3 regions of the Bacillus sp. z50 genome follow, and region 3 is predicted to be linked to each of the others. Evidence: riboswitches for the same ligand, from Rfam matches in the RefSeq annotation. Region 3 holds a riboswitch; each other region holds the start of a gene.
What was found. Region 3 has a riboswitch for S-adenosylmethionine ahead of AC4G3N_RS11865 (O-acetylhomoserine aminocarboxypropyltransferase/cysteine synthase family protein). Riboswitches for the same ligand answer to the same signal wherever they lie in the genome.
Positions count from the first base shown of each region.

Region 1: it holds a riboswitch for S-adenosylmethionine, as region 3 does, so the genes downstream of both, metK (methionine adenosyltransferase) here and AC4G3N_RS11865 (O-acetylhomoserine aminocarboxypropyltransferase/cysteine synthase family protein) in region 3, are expected to answer to the same signal.
Region 2: it holds a riboswitch for S-adenosylmethionine, as region 3 does, so the genes downstream of both, AC4G3N_RS13870 (methionine ABC transporter ATP-binding protein) here and AC4G3N_RS11865 (O-acetylhomoserine aminocarboxypropyltransferase/cysteine synthase family protein) in region 3, are expected to answer to the same signal.

Region 1 covers NZ_JBZFQL010000006.1:227,199-232,824, reverse strand. The annotation lists gene AC4G3N_RS16575 (alpha/beta hydrolase family protein) at 1-152, shown strand, start outside; gene AC4G3N_RS16570 (DUF2584 domain-containing protein) at 171-413, shown strand; gene pckA (phosphoenolpyruvate carboxykinase (ATP)) at 550-2,139, opposite strand; SAM riboswitch class I at 2,518-2,646, shown strand; gene metK (methionine adenosyltransferase) at 2,780-3,979, shown strand; gene asnB (asparagine synthase (glutamine-hydrolyzing)) at 4,176-5,626, shown strand, end outside.
Region 2 covers NZ_JBZFQL010000004.1:244,566-250,191, forward strand. The annotation lists gene AC4G3N_RS13855 (iron-containing alcohol dehydrogenase family protein) at 1-171, opposite strand, end outside; gene AC4G3N_RS13860 (MetQ/NlpA family ABC transporter substrate-binding protein) at 375-1,199, opposite strand; gene AC4G3N_RS13865 (methionine ABC transporter permease) at 1,220-1,891, opposite strand; gene AC4G3N_RS13870 (methionine ABC transporter ATP-binding protein) at 1,881-2,894, opposite strand; SAM riboswitch class I at 2,976-3,082, opposite strand; gene AC4G3N_RS13875 (pyridoxal phosphate-dependent aminotransferase) at 3,578-4,744, shown strand; gene AC4G3N_RS13880 (WapI family immunity protein) at 5,092-5,523, opposite strand.
Region 3 covers NZ_JBZFQL010000003.1:526,402-532,027, reverse strand. The annotation lists gene AC4G3N_RS11880 (MetQ/NlpA family ABC transporter substrate-binding protein) at 1-546, opposite strand, end outside; gene AC4G3N_RS11875 (methionine ABC transporter permease) at 560-1,228, opposite strand; gene AC4G3N_RS11870 (methionine ABC transporter ATP-binding protein) at 1,225-2,256, opposite strand; SAM riboswitch class I at 2,370-2,481, opposite strand; gene AC4G3N_RS11865 (O-acetylhomoserine aminocarboxypropyltransferase/cysteine synthase family protein) at 2,576-3,895, opposite strand; SAM riboswitch class I at 3,982-4,086, opposite strand; gene AC4G3N_RS11860 (thioredoxin family protein) at 4,364-4,645, opposite strand; gene AC4G3N_RS11855 (toprim domain-containing protein) at 4,620-5,015, opposite strand; gene gcvH (glycine cleavage system protein GcvH) at 5,186-5,569, opposite strand.

The sequences.
Region 1 (5,626 bases), on a different contig from region 3:
GACTGCAGGATCTCGGCAAGAGCGTCGATGTGTGGTACCTTAAGGACTATACACATTATCTACCTCCTAGAATAAATCGGCAAATCGTCACGGATTTAACGAAATGGATGAAAGAAGCCGCTTCAAATGATACCATTGAAATAAATAAATGAAGCAGGGGAGTGAGAGAATTGGGTATGCCAATGGAATTGAATACTCTTATAGTGACAAAGGCTAATGAAAAAAGGGTTGAGGAAAATCTATTCGTCCTAAAAAAAGAAGGATACCGCCTATATCCAATTGAAATTCCGATTGATATCCGAAAAACTCTGGATGGAGAATCGAGAGGAACGGCACGGATAAAAAAAGTGGAATGGGAAAATAACTGCACAACCATTACATATGAGTTGATTTCTTTAAATTCCAGTAACTAAATTGAATAGAAACTAAAGAAAACAAACCTTCATCCAGAATTACATTGGGCGGTGGGTTTGTTTTTAAATTTAGACAAATAAAATAGTGCCTCAGGAAAGCCATTTCTTTTTGGCTTCCTAAGACACCGCTAGTTCTTTAAAAGGTAATTGGTCCACCTTTAGATTCAATTTCAGAACTGATATTTTTAAATTCCTTGAAATTTTCTCTGAATTTATGTGCAAGCTCATTCGCCTTTTCATAATAGGCTTCTGGATCTTTCCACGTTTTCTGCGGCTGTAAAACTTCATCAGGTACTCCAGGTACGTGTAAAGGAATCGCTAAGCCAAATATTCTGTCTTGTACCGTTTCGATATTGGCTAGTTCTCCTTCCAATGCAGCTTGAATCATCAATCGTGTATAAGAAAGCTTCATGCGGCTACCTGTCCCATACTCTCCTCCAGTCCAACCGGTATTAACCAGATATACCTGAACTTGATGTTCCTCAATATTTTTGCCAAGCATCTCAGCATATTTAGTTGGATGCAATGGTAAGAATGGTGAACCGAAGCAGGTAGAAAACGTAGCCTGTGGTGAAGTGATTCCGAGTTCAGTTCCTGCCAATTTACTCGTATAACCGCTTAGAAAATGATACATTGCCTGTTCTTTGGTTAACTTGCTGATTGGAGGCAGAACACCAAAAGCATCAGCAGTTAAAAAGATGATTGTATTGGGATGGCCCGCTATACTAGGTGTGACGATGTTCTGCATGGCTTCGATAGGGTAAGCTGCCCGGGTATTTTCAGTTAACATTCCATTATCATAGTCAGCAATTCTCGTATCTTCATCTACAACCACATTCTCTAGTACAGAACCAAAGCGTATGGCATTAAAAATTTGAGGCTCTTTTTCCTGTGTGAGATTGATGCATTTTGCGTAACAGCCGCCTTCAATATTAAATACACCATCAGGAGACCAGCCATGTTCGTCATCACCTATAAGGCGGCGATTTGGATCGGCTGATAAAGTAGTCTTTCCAGTGCCGGATAGGCCAAAGAAAAGAGCTACATCTCCCTCGAAACCTACATTTGCTGAACAATGCATAGAGAACACATTTTTCTCAGGCAACAGGTAATTCATGATTGAGAAAATGGATTTTTTCATTTCACCTGCATACTCGGTGCCTCCAATTAAGACGACTTTTTTCTCAAAAGAAATGATGATAAACGTCTCAGATTGTGTACCGTCCACGAGAGGGTTTGCTTTAAAACCTGGTGCTGAGATAATAGTAAACTCAGGAGAATGATTTTCAAGCTCTTCTTTAGTGGGGCGGATAAACAGCTGATGTACAAATAAATTGTGCCAGGCATATTCATTGATTACTTGTATAGGAAGGCGGTAGTCTGTTGCAGCCCCAGCAAACCCATTAAATACAAATAATTCATCTCGTTTTTCGAGGTAATCGATAACTTTATCATATAATTTAGAGAATGCGTCTTCAGATATTGCTTGATTGACGCTTCCCCAGGCTATTTTATCTTTAGTGGCAGCTTCCTCTACAATATATTTATCCTTTGGAGATCTGCCGGTATATTTACCTGTTTCGGCTTTAATCGCTCCAGTAGATGTGAGGATGCCCTCTTTTCTGGTTAATACTTTTTCAACTAATTGTGGCACTGAAAGCTGAATGTGAATATTATCATGAGTAAGTAATTGTTTCAATTCATTGGAAACTCCTACACTGTTCATAAGGTATCATCCTTTTCCAGAATTTTGGTAAGCATATTATATGGAAAATAGTATAACACATTTAATCGATTTATCCATACTAATTGTGTTAATTTTCAAAAATATGGTTTAATATAGTATATAAGAATAATTATTATTGTTTTCATTGGTGAAAGAATAGGGATATTAGTCAATATTGATGGATAAATAATAAAGTATATTTATTTGAATATTCGTAAATTAATTATATCAATATCATAATTGAAATGCGAATTTTAAGTTCTGACTGTACTTCTTTTAGAAAAAGGATGAAGCTAAAGGTTTATCTTAACAATATATTCCTGTTTATTTATTGACAGAAAATGATGGATAAGATATTATATACATTTGATATGGATACTCTTATCAAGACTCGGTGGAGAGACGAGCTCTATGAAGCCGGGGCAACCTGCAGTTTGATTCCTTATAATGGAAATCACGCAAAGGTGCTAACTTGATGCAAGGTTATAATGCCTTGAACGATGAGAGTGAAAGGCAGATTTCTGAGACTCAGACCTTTCCTCTTTTCTTTATAAAGGGGAAAGGTCTTTTTTCGTATAATCAGGAGATAATTAAAGATAATGAGTAGCCATAAACAGGGAAACTGAAGGAGGAAATATACATGTCTAATAAGAGACATTTGTTTACATCAGAATCTGTAACAGAAGGTCATCCGGATAAAATTTGCGATCAGATTTCTGATTCCATTTTGGATGAAATTTTAGCAAAGGATCCAAATGCGAGGGTAGCCTGCGAAACATCTGTTACCACTGGATTAGTTTTAGTAGCGGGAGAAATCACTACTTCTACTTATGTGGATATTCCAAAAATTGTGCGTGACACAATCAAAGGGATCGGTTATACACGTGCTAAATATGGTTTCGATGCAGAAACATGCGCTGTCTTAACCTCTATTGATGAACAATCTGCAGATATCGCCCAAGGTGTAGACCAAGCTTTGGAATCAAGAGAAGGCACGATGTCAGATGAAGAGATTGAAGCTATTGGGGCGGGAGATCAGGGTCTTATGTTCGGTTTTGCCTGCAACGAAACAGAAGAATTAATGCCTCTTCCTATTTCTCTTGCTCACCAATTATCTAGAAAGCTGGCTGAGGTTCGTAAACAAGAAGTTCTTCCATACTTGCGCCCTGATGGAAAAACACAAGTCACAGTGGAATATGATGAAAATAAAAATCCGGTAAGAATTGATACAATCGTTATCTCTACTCAGCATGACGCGGAAACAACACTGGAGCAAATTAAGAAAGACTTAAAAGAACAAGTAATTAAACCGGTTGTTCCTGCTCACCTTATTGATGAACAAACTAAATATTTTATTAACCCAACGGGCCGTTTTGTTATTGGAGGTCCACAAGGGGATGCAGGCTTGACTGGCCGTAAAATCATTGTAGACACGTATGGTGGATACGCACGTCACGGTGGCGGAGCATTCTCTGGTAAAGACGCTACAAAAGTAGACCGTTCTGCTGCCTATGCAGCCAGATACGTAGCTAAAAATATTGTAGCAGCAGGTCTTGCAGATAAAGCGGAAGTTCAGCTGGCTTACGCGATTGGTGTAGCGCAACCAGTATCTATTTCTATTGATACGTTCGGTACAGGGAAAATTGAAGAGGAAAAATTAATTGAATTAGTACGTGCTAACTTTGATCTACGCCCAGCAGGGATCATAAAAATGCTTGATTTAAGACGTCCGATCTATAAACAAACAGCAGCTTACGGACATTTTGGACGCAATGATTTAGATCTTCCTTGGGAGAAAACAGATAAAGTGGAAGTACTGCGTGCGGAAGCTAACATCTAAGATAAACAGCATAAACATTTCTAGAAAGAGGGATAACCCCTCTTTCTTTTTTTGTCTAAATATGGTAATATTAGGAAGTTGTGATATCGGGTATAATGGATCATATTTTGTCGGGACCCTAGCTTATATCTAAAATCTAATCCTTTGATATTTTTAAAGAAAAACAGTCGAAAGTAAAGGTAGTGAGTGAATAATAATGTGTGGATTTGTAGGATGTATGCATGATCACCAGCAAGCGAATCAGGATTCAGAACTAATTAAAAGTATGAATGACTTGATTACGCATAGAGGGCCAGATGACGAGGGGTATTATATAGATGAACATATCCAGCTTGGTTTCAGAAGACTAAGCATCATTGATATTGAATGTGGACATCAGCCCTTAACGTATGAAAATGAACGCTATTGGATTGTTTTTAACGGAGAAATATACAACTACTTGGAATTGAAAGTAGTGCTGGAAAAGGAAGGCATGGCGTTTTCTACAAATTCAGATACTGAAGTAATCCTGGCGGCATTTGTTCAATATGGGGAAAAGGCAGTTGAAATGCTTCGTGGGATGTTTGGGTTCGTGATTTGGGATAAACAGGAGAAATCTGTTTTTGGTGCCCGTGATCCATTTGGGATTAAACCATTTTTTTATAAGGAAGATGGGGATAAGACCTATTTTGCTTCTGAAAAGAAAAGTATTATACACGCTATAGAAAAACAAGAATTGGATCATGTGTCTCTGCAGCATTATCTTACCTTCCAATTTACTCCAGAACCAGCAACGATGACAAAGTATGTGAAAAAATTATTGCCTGGACATTGCTTTACAAAGAAAATTGGAGAACCTATGGAAATCCGCCAATATTGGAAAGCAGAATTTAAACCTATTCTGCGCAGTGAACCAGATTGGATTAAAGAAATTCAAGATGTGATGTATGACAGTATCAGCATGCATATGCGCAGTGATGTACCCGTTGGTTCATTTCTTTCAGGTGGAATTGATTCTACAATCATCGCATCCATAGCTAAAGAATTTCATCCTGGAATTAAAACATTCTCAGTTGGATTTGAACAGAATGGTTTCAGTGAAATTGATGTAGCTAAAGAAACAGCTGACAAGCTTGGGGTAGAGAATATCAGCTATATTATATCGCCGCAGGAATATATGAGGGAACTGCCGAAAATTATGTGGCATATGGATGACCCGTTGGCAGACCCCGCTTGTGTTCCTTTATATTTCGTGGCAAGGGAAGCGCAAAAGCATGTAACGGTTGTTCTGTCAGGTGAAGGAGCGGATGAATTATTCGGAGGATACAATATTTACCGTGAGCCTCAATCCTTAGCCATGTTTAATAAAATTCCTGTACTTATGAAAAGAGCGCTAAAAAGAATTGCTGCCATGATGCCTGAAGGTGTAAAAGGCAAAAGTTTTATAGAGCGCGGCTGTACGCCGATTGAAGAACGCTATCTTGGAAATGCCAAGATGTTTATGGAGGAAGAGAAGGGGCAATTATTCAAATTATATAAATCAAAGCTGGATTATACTACGATAACACATCCGTTCTACGCAGAAACACCCGAATATGATGATGTGAGCAGAATGCAGTATATTGATATTCATACATGGCTGCGCGGAGATATATTAGTAAAAGCTGA
Region 2 (5,626 bases), on a different contig from region 3:
TACCTCTGCCATTTGCGGCCAATACGGCTTTACTGCCTCCCAGGACTTTTTCCCACGAACCACAAGAACTCTGCGGAGATTGCGTTCCAGCAGCTTAGCTTCCAATAAATCTAAAGCGTTATCTTTCAAAATATATTCACTTGGAGCACCATGAACTGAAAAAACAGTCATTTTCATCACTCATTTCTATTTGCTGTTAAAAACATTAATAAAGTGGGAAGTGTTATCTTTATATATTCTGTATGTCTAACCTTACACCCGCCATGCTCCTTCTATGGTTTTGTATTGTTTACGAATTAGTTGTTTAATCTAAGGGATATACAGCCTTAGTATTTATACATAAAACAAAGAGAGAACTGGGACATTTTTTCTTATTATTTCATCCATTCAGGCTTGCCGAAGCCGACAAATTCTTCATCGATTATTTTTTCGAATTCATCAGATTCTACCACTGATAAAATATCCTTAGCTAGCTGTGAATCATCATTATTAGCCTTTACTGCCACTAAATTTCGATACGGATCAAGCATATTCTCAAGCGCTAATGCACTTAATAAGTCCATATCTGCAGCTAATGCGAAGTTTCCTGGTACTGCTGATAAATCTGCACTGTCAATAGATCGAGGTAGCTGTCCTGACTCTAGCGGCTGGAATTTTAAGTTTTTCTTGTTTTCGATTATGTCCTTTTCAGAAACTTTAAGGGGTTCTGCATTTTCATCTACTACAATTAATCCTTCATCTTGAAGTGTATTGAATGCGCGAGCTGCATTTACCGGATCATTCGGAATTGTAATCGTCGCTCCGTCCTTCACTTCATCCAAAGATTTATACGTGTTTGAATAAATACCCATCGGCGCAGTCGGTACTTTAATTAACCCTGTCAAATCCATGCTGTTCTCTTTTTCAAAGTTTTCCAAGTAAATAGTATGCTGAAAAAGGTTCGCATCAATATCTCCACCATCTAACGCTTTATTCGGTTGAATATAATCACTGAACTCCACCACTTCTACTTTGTATCCCAATTCTTCCAAGCCTGGCTTGATTGCTTTCGTTGCCATATCACTATAAGGACCAGAAGTAGCTCCAATTTTAATATCCTTTGACTCTGAGCTTGCATCCTCAATGCTTTCATTGCCGCTGCAAGCTGCCAATGTACCTACCACTAAGAATAAAATAAATGCTGTTAACCCCTTTTTCATGAAATAATTCCCCTTTTCTATTATCTTTTATCTATAACTTTTGCGATGAAATCACCGGCAAGTTGGATAACCTGAACCAATACGATTAAAATAATAACAGTTGCAATCATAATGGTATTATCATAGCGATAATACCCATAGCGAATCGCTAAATCACCAATACCGCCACCACCGACCGTTCCTGCCATAGCAGAAAACCCAATCAAGCTAATTAATGTAAGTGTAATACCCGAAATGATACCTGATCTCGCTTCGAGCAATAGTACTTCCTTAATAATCATCCACGGTGTCGCACCAGCTGCTATCGCGGCTTCAATAACACCTTTATCAATTTCTCGTAAAGACGTTTCAACGATTCTCGCAAAAAACGGAATAGCTGCGACTGACAGCGATACGCTAGCAGCTGTTGGTCCAATCGTTGTCTTTACAACAAATTCGGTCAATGGCATAAGAGCAACCAATAAAATAATAAATGGTATTGATCGGACCAAATTGACGACAAATCCTAATATCCTCTGAACCGTTTTGTTTTCCCAAAATAAACCCTTTTCTGTCACATATAATAGAATTCCAACTGGTAAACCAATCACGATTGCGACAGCTAAAGAAATGGAAATCATGTAAATCGTCTGCAAAAATGCTGTGTTAATTTCAGGAATAAGCTCTATAAAGTGGTTGAAATCAAAGCCCATGTTGGAACACCTCCACTTCTGCCTCTCGACTTTCTATATAAGATATCGCTTTATTAATCTCTTCCTTCTGTCCGCGAAGCTCCATGATAAAAATACCTAAAGGCAATTCCTGAATATATTCAATTGAGCCATGAAGAAAATTGCCTTTTACATTAAATTGCTGAAGCGTATCCGATATGACTCCCTCACCGGCAACCGTTCCCCTAAACGTCACCTTGACAATCGGACCCTTGCAACTTTGGTAAATAGCGTCAGGTATATCGAACGAAACAACACTGTTAATGAATTCCTTCGTAAGATCGGCATGGGGTTTAGCAAAAATATCATACACCGAGCCTTCCTCAATGACCTTGCCATCCTGCATAATCGCCATTCGATTACAAATTTCCTTTACTACATTCATCTCATGTGTAATCAACACAATCGTAATATTGAGCTCCTTATTGATTTTTTTCAACAAATTCAATATTGATTTCGTTGTCGTCGGATCTAGTGCTGAGGTCGCCTCATCACAAAGGAGTACTGTCGGGTTATTCGCCAACGCCCTTGCAATCGCTACACGCTGCTTCTGTCCCCCACTTAGCTGCGAAGGATACACTTCACGCTTTTCAGCTAATCCGACCATTTTCAACAGTTCTTCTACTCGGTCTTGTATTTGAGTCTGCGGCACTTTTGCTGCCTTTAAAGAAAAAGCTATATTTTCAAAAACTGTTTTCTGGCTAATAAGATAAAAGTGCTGAAAAATCATCCCGATTTTTAAGCGTGCATGACGCAATTGCTTGCTTCTCAACTTAGCCAGATCAATTCCATCAACTGTGATATTTCCCGATGTTGGACGCTCCAACAAATTAATACAGCGTAGCAGCGAGCTTTTACCTGCTCCTGAGTACCCGACAATCCCGAATATCTCGCCTTTTTTAATTGTTAAGGAAACGTTGTCAACTCCATTTACTATACCGCTTTTAGTTTTGTAAATCTTATTAACATTCTGAATTTTTATCATATGCCAACCTCTATCTCTACACATTTTTTGAAACAAAAATGCCCCTCTCATCTGAAAGGGGCATCGAAATACATCTATCTCGACTTATCTTTCAGAATGTAATACATTCTGCAGGAATTGGCACCTTCCCTATTAAGGGGGTTGCCGGACGTCATAGGGCCTAGTCCCTCGGTCGCTCTCGATAAGCTATAGCTTTATTTGATTTGTTTATGATATTACAGACTTCAGAATAGTCTGTCAACAAAAACCTTTTTGACGTAAACTGTTGAACCGCTTTCATCATTGCAATTTCAATAAAATATTCCAATCCACATACATCGGATTAAAAAACTCCCCATTCTTCTTCGTAGGGCTGAACTGACGATAATGTAAAACTCTACATTTTCGCAAGCCGACTGAATAACACTTTCATCGCTCACTATTTTCATCTGCCAAACAAGCTCATTTAATGTATAGTCTCCACATTTCACATTTTCCGAAAAACAATCATTTCTGAAAAAGCTACCACACCCACTTCATCAAACGTTCCCCTATAATCTATGACTCAGCAAATCTAATAACCATTTACTACCGCTATATTCAAATTCTTTCAGCTCACTATAGACATTTCTAAATAAAGGTTATAGAATTTTATCTATTATTTAAATATTCAAAACTATATTCTCTTCGTAAAGGTGAATTATATGACATATTCAGAACGCTTAAAAAAACTGCCAGTCCAATTTTTTGCAACACTTGTCCTAAAAGTTAACAGCGCTATAGCTGAAGGCAGAGACATTATTAATCTCGGACAAGGAAATCCTGATCAACCTACTCCTGCGCATATCGTCAAAGCCCTGCAAGTGGCGGCTGAAGATGCACAAACTCATAAATATTCTCCATTTCGGGGTTTGGAAGAGTTGAAAGAAGCGGCAGCACAATTTTATCACAAGCAATATGGCGTCGAGGTTGACCCTAAAACTGAAGTTGCCATCCTTTTTGGAACGAAGGCCGGACTAGTTGAGCTACCAATGTGCTTGCTCAACGATGGAGAGCTAATGCTCTTGCCAGACCCAGGCTATCCCGACTATTTATCTGGAGCTGTATTAGCAAACGTAAACTATGAAACTTTTCCACTAACAAAAGATAATCAATTTTTGCCGGATTATGAAAGCATCCCTTTAGAACAAAGGACCCATGCAAAGCTAATGTATTTAAACTACCCAAATAATCCTACCGGAGCTACCGCAGATCATGCTTTTTTTGAAAAAACAGTATCATTTGCAAAAGAAAATAACATTACCGTACTTCATGATTTTGCCTATGGAGCTATTGGCTTTGATGGACAAAAACCTATCAGTTTTCTTGAAACGGAGGGTGCAAAAGAAGTCGGCATTGAAATGTACACACTCTCGAAAACTTACAATATGGCAGGCTGGCGTGTTGGCTTTGCTATCGGAAACCCAGCTATCATCGAAGCACTCAATCTCATTCAAGATCATCTTTACGTCAGCCTCTTCCCTGCTGTACAAAAAGCGGCAATCGCAGCCTTGACAGGGGAGCAATCCTGCGTAGAAGAGCTTATCGAACGCTATGAACGACGACGAAATTCCCTCATTGGCGCTTGCAATAAAATCGGCTGGAAAGTCGAAGCCCCAACTGGTTCATTCTTTGCTTGGCTTCCTGTCCCTGCCGGTTTCAAGAGCGAGAGCTTTGCTGATTATTTGCTTGAAAAAGCAGATGTAGCCGTTGCAGCAGGAAAAGGCTTTGGTGAATACGGAGAAGGCTACATTCGTGTCGGCTTATTAGTAGACGAAAAACGGCTAATAGAAGCTATTGAACGTATTGGAAAGCTAGGAATATTCACTTAAACAACTGCGGTATTGAACTGCTCCCTGTCTAGTAAACAATGAATATAATAAAAGCAGAACCCTGAATTCTAAGGGGTTCTGCCGCTCAATCTCTATTGATAACGTTGTTACAGATGCTATTAACGCCTCTTTTAAAATTCGTTTTTTTAATAATACTATTCTATTTTACTGTGCCCCAAAATGAATCGCCCCATGTGATCAATACAGCGTTCTTTTTTTTTGAGCACAGAAAAACTCCCCATTAGGTAAGCCAGATTTTTCAAACTGTCTTACCTAATGGGGAGCATAAAAAAAGACCGTCAACATGACAGCCTTGATTTTCTGCTATTGACCTGTTAATACAATAGCTACGGTTTACTTATAACTGGATATAGAGAGATTATATTCTCTAATTCTTTAATCAAATCATCTAAATATGATTGATTTGATACAAATTCAAAGGATAATACAGCACCACTTCCTGTCGGATAACAAGTCTCTCCAGACCATTCTATATGCCCCAACTTATCCATTTCACATTCAAAATAAATAAAGCTATCTAAATTTTTCAATATAGCTTTACCCGATAAATCCTTATTCATTAACTTCAAATCATTTAAAAAATCCCTAATGTCATCAGTTCTTAAACTAGCAATAAAATCAACATAATATCCAGGGATTTCAACTTTCACGTTTGAAATAACCCAGTTTCCATCCCAATAATCAAAGCTATTCGGATATTCACGAGCTATGATATCTATTTCTACTTTAGCTTTTTCTCCCAATAGATGGAATTTCATTTTACCACCTCATATTTTATAACTTATTAGCTTTGGTCATCTTGTACTAATCTGTTCCTTTAACCGAATAGCAAAAAAGAGCTGATCAACCAGCCCTTGATAT
Region 3 (5,626 bases):
AAACTTTAAATTCTTCGGATTTTCCGCAATATCATCCACAGTTGCTTTAGTTTTATCAATGCCTTCTTTTAGCTTTATTAAGCCTTCTGTTTCCAGCATAGATAACATACGTCCATGATCAGCTACTGAGCTGCTCATAATGATGCTTGCGCCTTTTGGTAGGTCATCCAGGCTGTCGTATTTTTTAGAATAAACACCAATCGGTTCAATATGGATTCCGCCTGCATTGGCGAAATCATACCCATTATCCTTCACTTGACTCTCAAAATAAGGGATGTGTTGGAAATAGTTAGCGTCAATTGAGCCATCTTCCAATGCTTTATTCGGCATTACATAGTCTGTAAATACTTCAACTTCAAGTTTAATACCTTTTTCTTCAAGAAGAGTTGCTGCTTCTTCCAATATTTCTGCATGTGGAACATTTGATGCGCCAATTTTAATCGTTTTTAGTTCTTTGTCCCCGGAATTGGATTCATCTCCTGATCCACCGCAGGCTGCCAATAATAGGGTTAATCCTAAAACAAGTATGAACGATAACTTTTTCACTTTGGTTTCCTCCCTAGCGCTTATCTAATTTTCTTGTTATAAAATCTCCAATAAATTGGAGAATAAACACAATAATCAATACTAAAATAGTAGCAACAATCGTGACATCTGTCTGTCCGCGGCTAAACCCTTCCAAATAGGCAAGGTTTCCAAGTCCGCCCGCACCAATCATACCTGCCATCGCTGTATAACCTACAAGCGCAATTGCCGTAACTGTGATACCAGAAACAAGTGCAGGCAGAGATTCAGGAATTAGCACCTTCCATATGATTGTAAAGGAAGTGGCCCCCATCGATCTTGCTGCTTCGATTACACCTTTATCAATTTCACGCAATCCAATCTCAACCATTCGCGCATAGAATGGAGCAGCACCTATAATTAAAGCTGGCAAAGCCGCATTGACACCGATAATACTTCCTACTAATGCCTTTGTGAAAGGAATTAACAACACGATTAGAATAATGAATGGAATGGAACGGAATATGTTAACGAAAGCACCTACAATTCCGTAAATCACTTTGTTTTCCCACATATTCCCCTTTGAGGTCAAGAATAATAGCAGACCCAATATAATTCCAAGGAAAAAAGTTGCGATTAATGAGACACCTGTCATATACAAGGTTTCCCATGTCTTTTCATAAATTCGTTCCCAAACTACATTTGGTAATAATGTTTCCATCATTCTGAAATCACCTCCACACCAATTTCCTGATTGTGGAGATAGTCAATCGCTTTCGCCACTTCAGCAGCATCACCGTCTACATGAATAAATAACGTTCCATAGGACCCGTGCTGAGTCTGCGAAATTTTACCCTGTAATATGTTTACATTGATTTTGTAAGAGCGGATAACCTCTGATAAAACAGGGGTTTCAGCTGATTCGCCAATAAAGGATAATTGTACAACTTTCCCCGTCGGATATTCAGCAAGCAAATGCTCAATCGTCTCTTTCGTTTCTTCTGGCTCAGTCACTTGCTGTACAAATCGTTTAGTAATCGGAGCATTTGGTTTTTTAAATACATCAAGTACTTTTCCGCTCTCGACCACTTTCCCCATCTCCATCACAGCAACGCGATGACAGATTTTACGAATAACATGCATTTCATGTGTAATTAATACGATTGTCAAGCCAAGTCTTTTATTTATATCAACGAGCAAATCCAAAATATCGTCTGTAGTCTGAGGATCAAGTGCTGATGTCGCCTCGTCACAAAGAAGAACCTGTGGATTGTTCGCTAATGCGCGCGCTATACCGACCCGCTGCTTCTGACCGCCGCTCAACTGAGATGGATAAGCATTTTCACGGCCATCTAATCCTACCAGACTTACCAGTTCCTTCACTCTTTCTTTACGTACCTTGCTTGGTACGCCCGCAATTTCTAAAGGAAACTCTATATTTTCGCTGACTGTCCTTGACCAGAGGAGATTAAAGTGTTGAAAAATCATACTTATTTCCATTCTGGCTTTTCTTAATTCAGCGCCTTTTATAGCAGCCATATCTTTGCCTGCCACCAAGACACTGCCTTCTGTTGGCTTCTCTAAACCGTTCAGCATTCTAATGAGGGTACTTTTTCCCGCACCGCTGTACCCAATAATTCCAAAGATCTCGCCTTTTTCAATAGATAATGAGACTTGATCCACTGCTTTGACAGCTGATGAACGTTTAAATGTTCCTGAGAAGGTCTTCGATACATCACGTAATGTAATCATGAAAAGTTCACCTGCTCTTTCTATCAACCTATAATTAAAGAATAACTTCAGTTAAACAAAAATGCCTTTCTGCGGAGGCAGAAAGGCATGATTTATTTATAACATGTTCCTTTCTCTCATCTCCCAGGATTTATTATCCTGTGTGAATTGGCACCTTTTCAATCATAAATGATTGCCGGTTGCCGGGCGTCAAAGGGCACTTCCCTCGGCCTCTCTTGATAAGAGTACTTAAACTATTCAATTAAATCTAACTGTTTGCTATCCTATCATGTTGAAGAAAGAACTGTCAACACCAAAGTCTGCATAGCATGTTCAATATTTATTTCACAACCACCTCAGTGGAAGCTATACCTGTTGCTTTTTCAATCGCAAGCTCCAATTCTTCAATTAGATCTTCTGCATGTTCAATTCCAACAGACAGTCTGATTAAATCCTCCTGTACACCTGATGCTTTTAATCCCTCTTCACTTAGTTGCTGATGAGTCGTGCTTGCCGGATGGATAATTAGGCTCTTTGCATCTCCCACATTGGCCACATGGGACCACAGTTCAACGGAATCAATCAGTTTTTTACCTGCCTCACGTCCACCCTTTATTCCAAAAACAACGACTGCTCCAGCACCTTTGGGTAAATATTTCTTCGTTTTTTCGTAATCAGGGTGATCTGAATCTCCTGGATACAAGACCCACGATACAGCCGGATGCTGTTTTAAATAGTCAACTATTAATCTCGTATTGGCTACATGCTCCTTCATCCTCACATGCAGAGTTTCCAATCCGAGAATAAATTGAAAGGCATTGTACGGGCTTAAGGATGGACCTAAATCTCTCAACAGCTGAACTCTGGCCTTCACAATAAATGCTGCTGCACCAATTGCTTCACTGTAAATCAGATCATGATAGCTTGGATCGGGTTCAGTAAAGCCCGGAAATTTAGATGAATTCCAGTCAAACTTCCCTCCATCGACTATGACCCCGCCTAATGTGGTTCCATTTCCAAGCAGCCATTTCGTAGCTGAGTGTACGACGATATCCGCTCCAAACTCAATCGGACGGGATAAATAAGGAGTTGCAAATGTATTATCAATGATTAACGGAATTCCAGCTTCATGAGCAATTTCCGCCACCCGTTCAATATCAAGAACCTGCAGGCTTGGATTTCCAATCGTTTCTCCAAAAATAGCTCTGGTCTTTGATGTAATCGCTTCTCTAAAATTTTCAGTGTCACTTGGATCCACGAACCTTACGTTAATACCATACTTAGGGAGAGTATTGGCAAATAAATTGTAGGTTCCGCCGTATAGAGTGGACGCAGAGATAATTTCATCACCTGCTCCCGCAATATTTAGGATTGAGAGTGTTATAGCTGCAGCACCACTTGATACCGCTAAAGCTCCAATGCCACCTTCTAATTCTGCTATACGTTCTTCGAATACACTTGAAGTTGGATTATGGATTCTAGTATAAATATAGCCAGTTTCAGCTAATCCAAATAAATCCGCAGCATGATCTGTGTCTTTAAATAAATAAGCATTCGTCTGGTAAATCGGCACGCTTCTCGCTCCAGTTACCGAATCCTGCTGCAATCCTCCGTGTATACCTACTGTTTCAAACCGATACTTCTTTTCTTCATTTGCCATTCTACATCTCTCCATTTCATTTTAAATAGAGAAGTGAGTAAATGAAAAAAACCTCTTCACAAGAAGAGGCAGGCATTTTCCATCTCTCCTTATCTCCCGGATTTATATCCGCTGGAATTGGCACCGTGTATTATATAAATACCGGTTGCCGGGCTTCAACGGGCCAGTCCCTCCACCTCTCTTGATAAGAACCAAGTATTAAGTTGTTAAAACTATAGCATATGGAAAAATATGAGTCAATTGATTATTCAGAATTTTTAAATTAAATAACGAGGAGCTTCTTTTACTATAATAAATGCCTCCAGTTAGCCACTTAACAATCGTCTAATCGGTTGAGATTACAGGCTATTATAGAGAATTCTACAAATCAATTAAAACTTCTGACATAGACAGCGTAAAATAGAAACAGCACCTTTAAAAGATTCTAGTTAAATATTCATCGACATATTTCCTGAGAAATAACTGCTCTTATTCTGTAATTCTCTTTAATTGATCAACAAGATAGGGAACTGAGTGGAAGGCATAGATTTTCTCGATTGGCTGGTTATCCTTGATTAAAATGAGGCATGGTACACTTTGAATTTGATATTCTTCTGCAAGTTCCTTAGCATAGTTAAGATTGACTTTTTCCAAAGAGGCATTTGGGAGGACTTCCTTTGCAATATCAAGCATTTTACCTGCTAATTGACATGTTCCGCAAAGAGGAGTAAAAGTATAGATCGCTTTATTTATCGTGGTTTGATTGTTCATTTTTCATTACATCCTTCATTTGTTTTAAAAATTCGGCTTTTACATCTATATTGGCTGCCAAAAGAACCGTTGCTAAATGATATCTTGGCGCATTAGCAACTTCACGGTATGTACGATCAATATATATGTGAGATGCATTTGGCATTTCTCGTCTTAACTGTTTTCTCAGCTTTTCTCCGGATTCATCTGCATCAGCCAAAATATACACGTCTCTCTGTTCAAGTTCGTCTACTAATTCATCCATTTTCGATAGACTGATGGTTCCATTTGTACATCTTATATCGACAGATTCGTTAAGTACAGATTGTATTTTTTGGCGGTCGGTAGAACCTTCCACAATAATTACTTTCTCACTTTGAGCATCCTGCATGATTGATCACCTTTTATTAGGAGAGTACGTTCTATGTGATTGGACAATTGCCTTCGTCTTTTTCATTATATGTATCTTACCCTAACATAGTGGAAAGTAACAATTGATCTAAAAACATAATAAAAAGGAAAGAAGCTGACGAATGACCCCAAACTTCTCCCCTCTATTGACTACTCTTCTTTAGTCGCTGTTTCGTATTGGCCAGCATCCATTAATTCATCATATTCGCTGATTTCGGATGGTTCAACAACTACCATCCATGCTTTTTCATATGGAGATTCATTAACATATTCTGGACTATCCGCTAATTCTTCATTTACTTCAACAACTGTCCCACTGATTGGCGCATACAATTCAGATACTGTCTTAACTGATTCTACACTGCCAAACGGTTCATTACGGGTCAATTGATCACCTATTTCCGGTAGTTCCACAAATACGATGTCTCCCAATTCTTTTTGAGCAAAATCAGTTATTCCAATTCGAATCTTACCATCCTCTTGTTTAACCCATTCATGCTCAGCTGTATAACGTAATCCCGCTGGAATGCTCATGATTTAATCCCCCCAAAATGTATGTATGGTTCCTATTTATCATGACATCAAACTGGT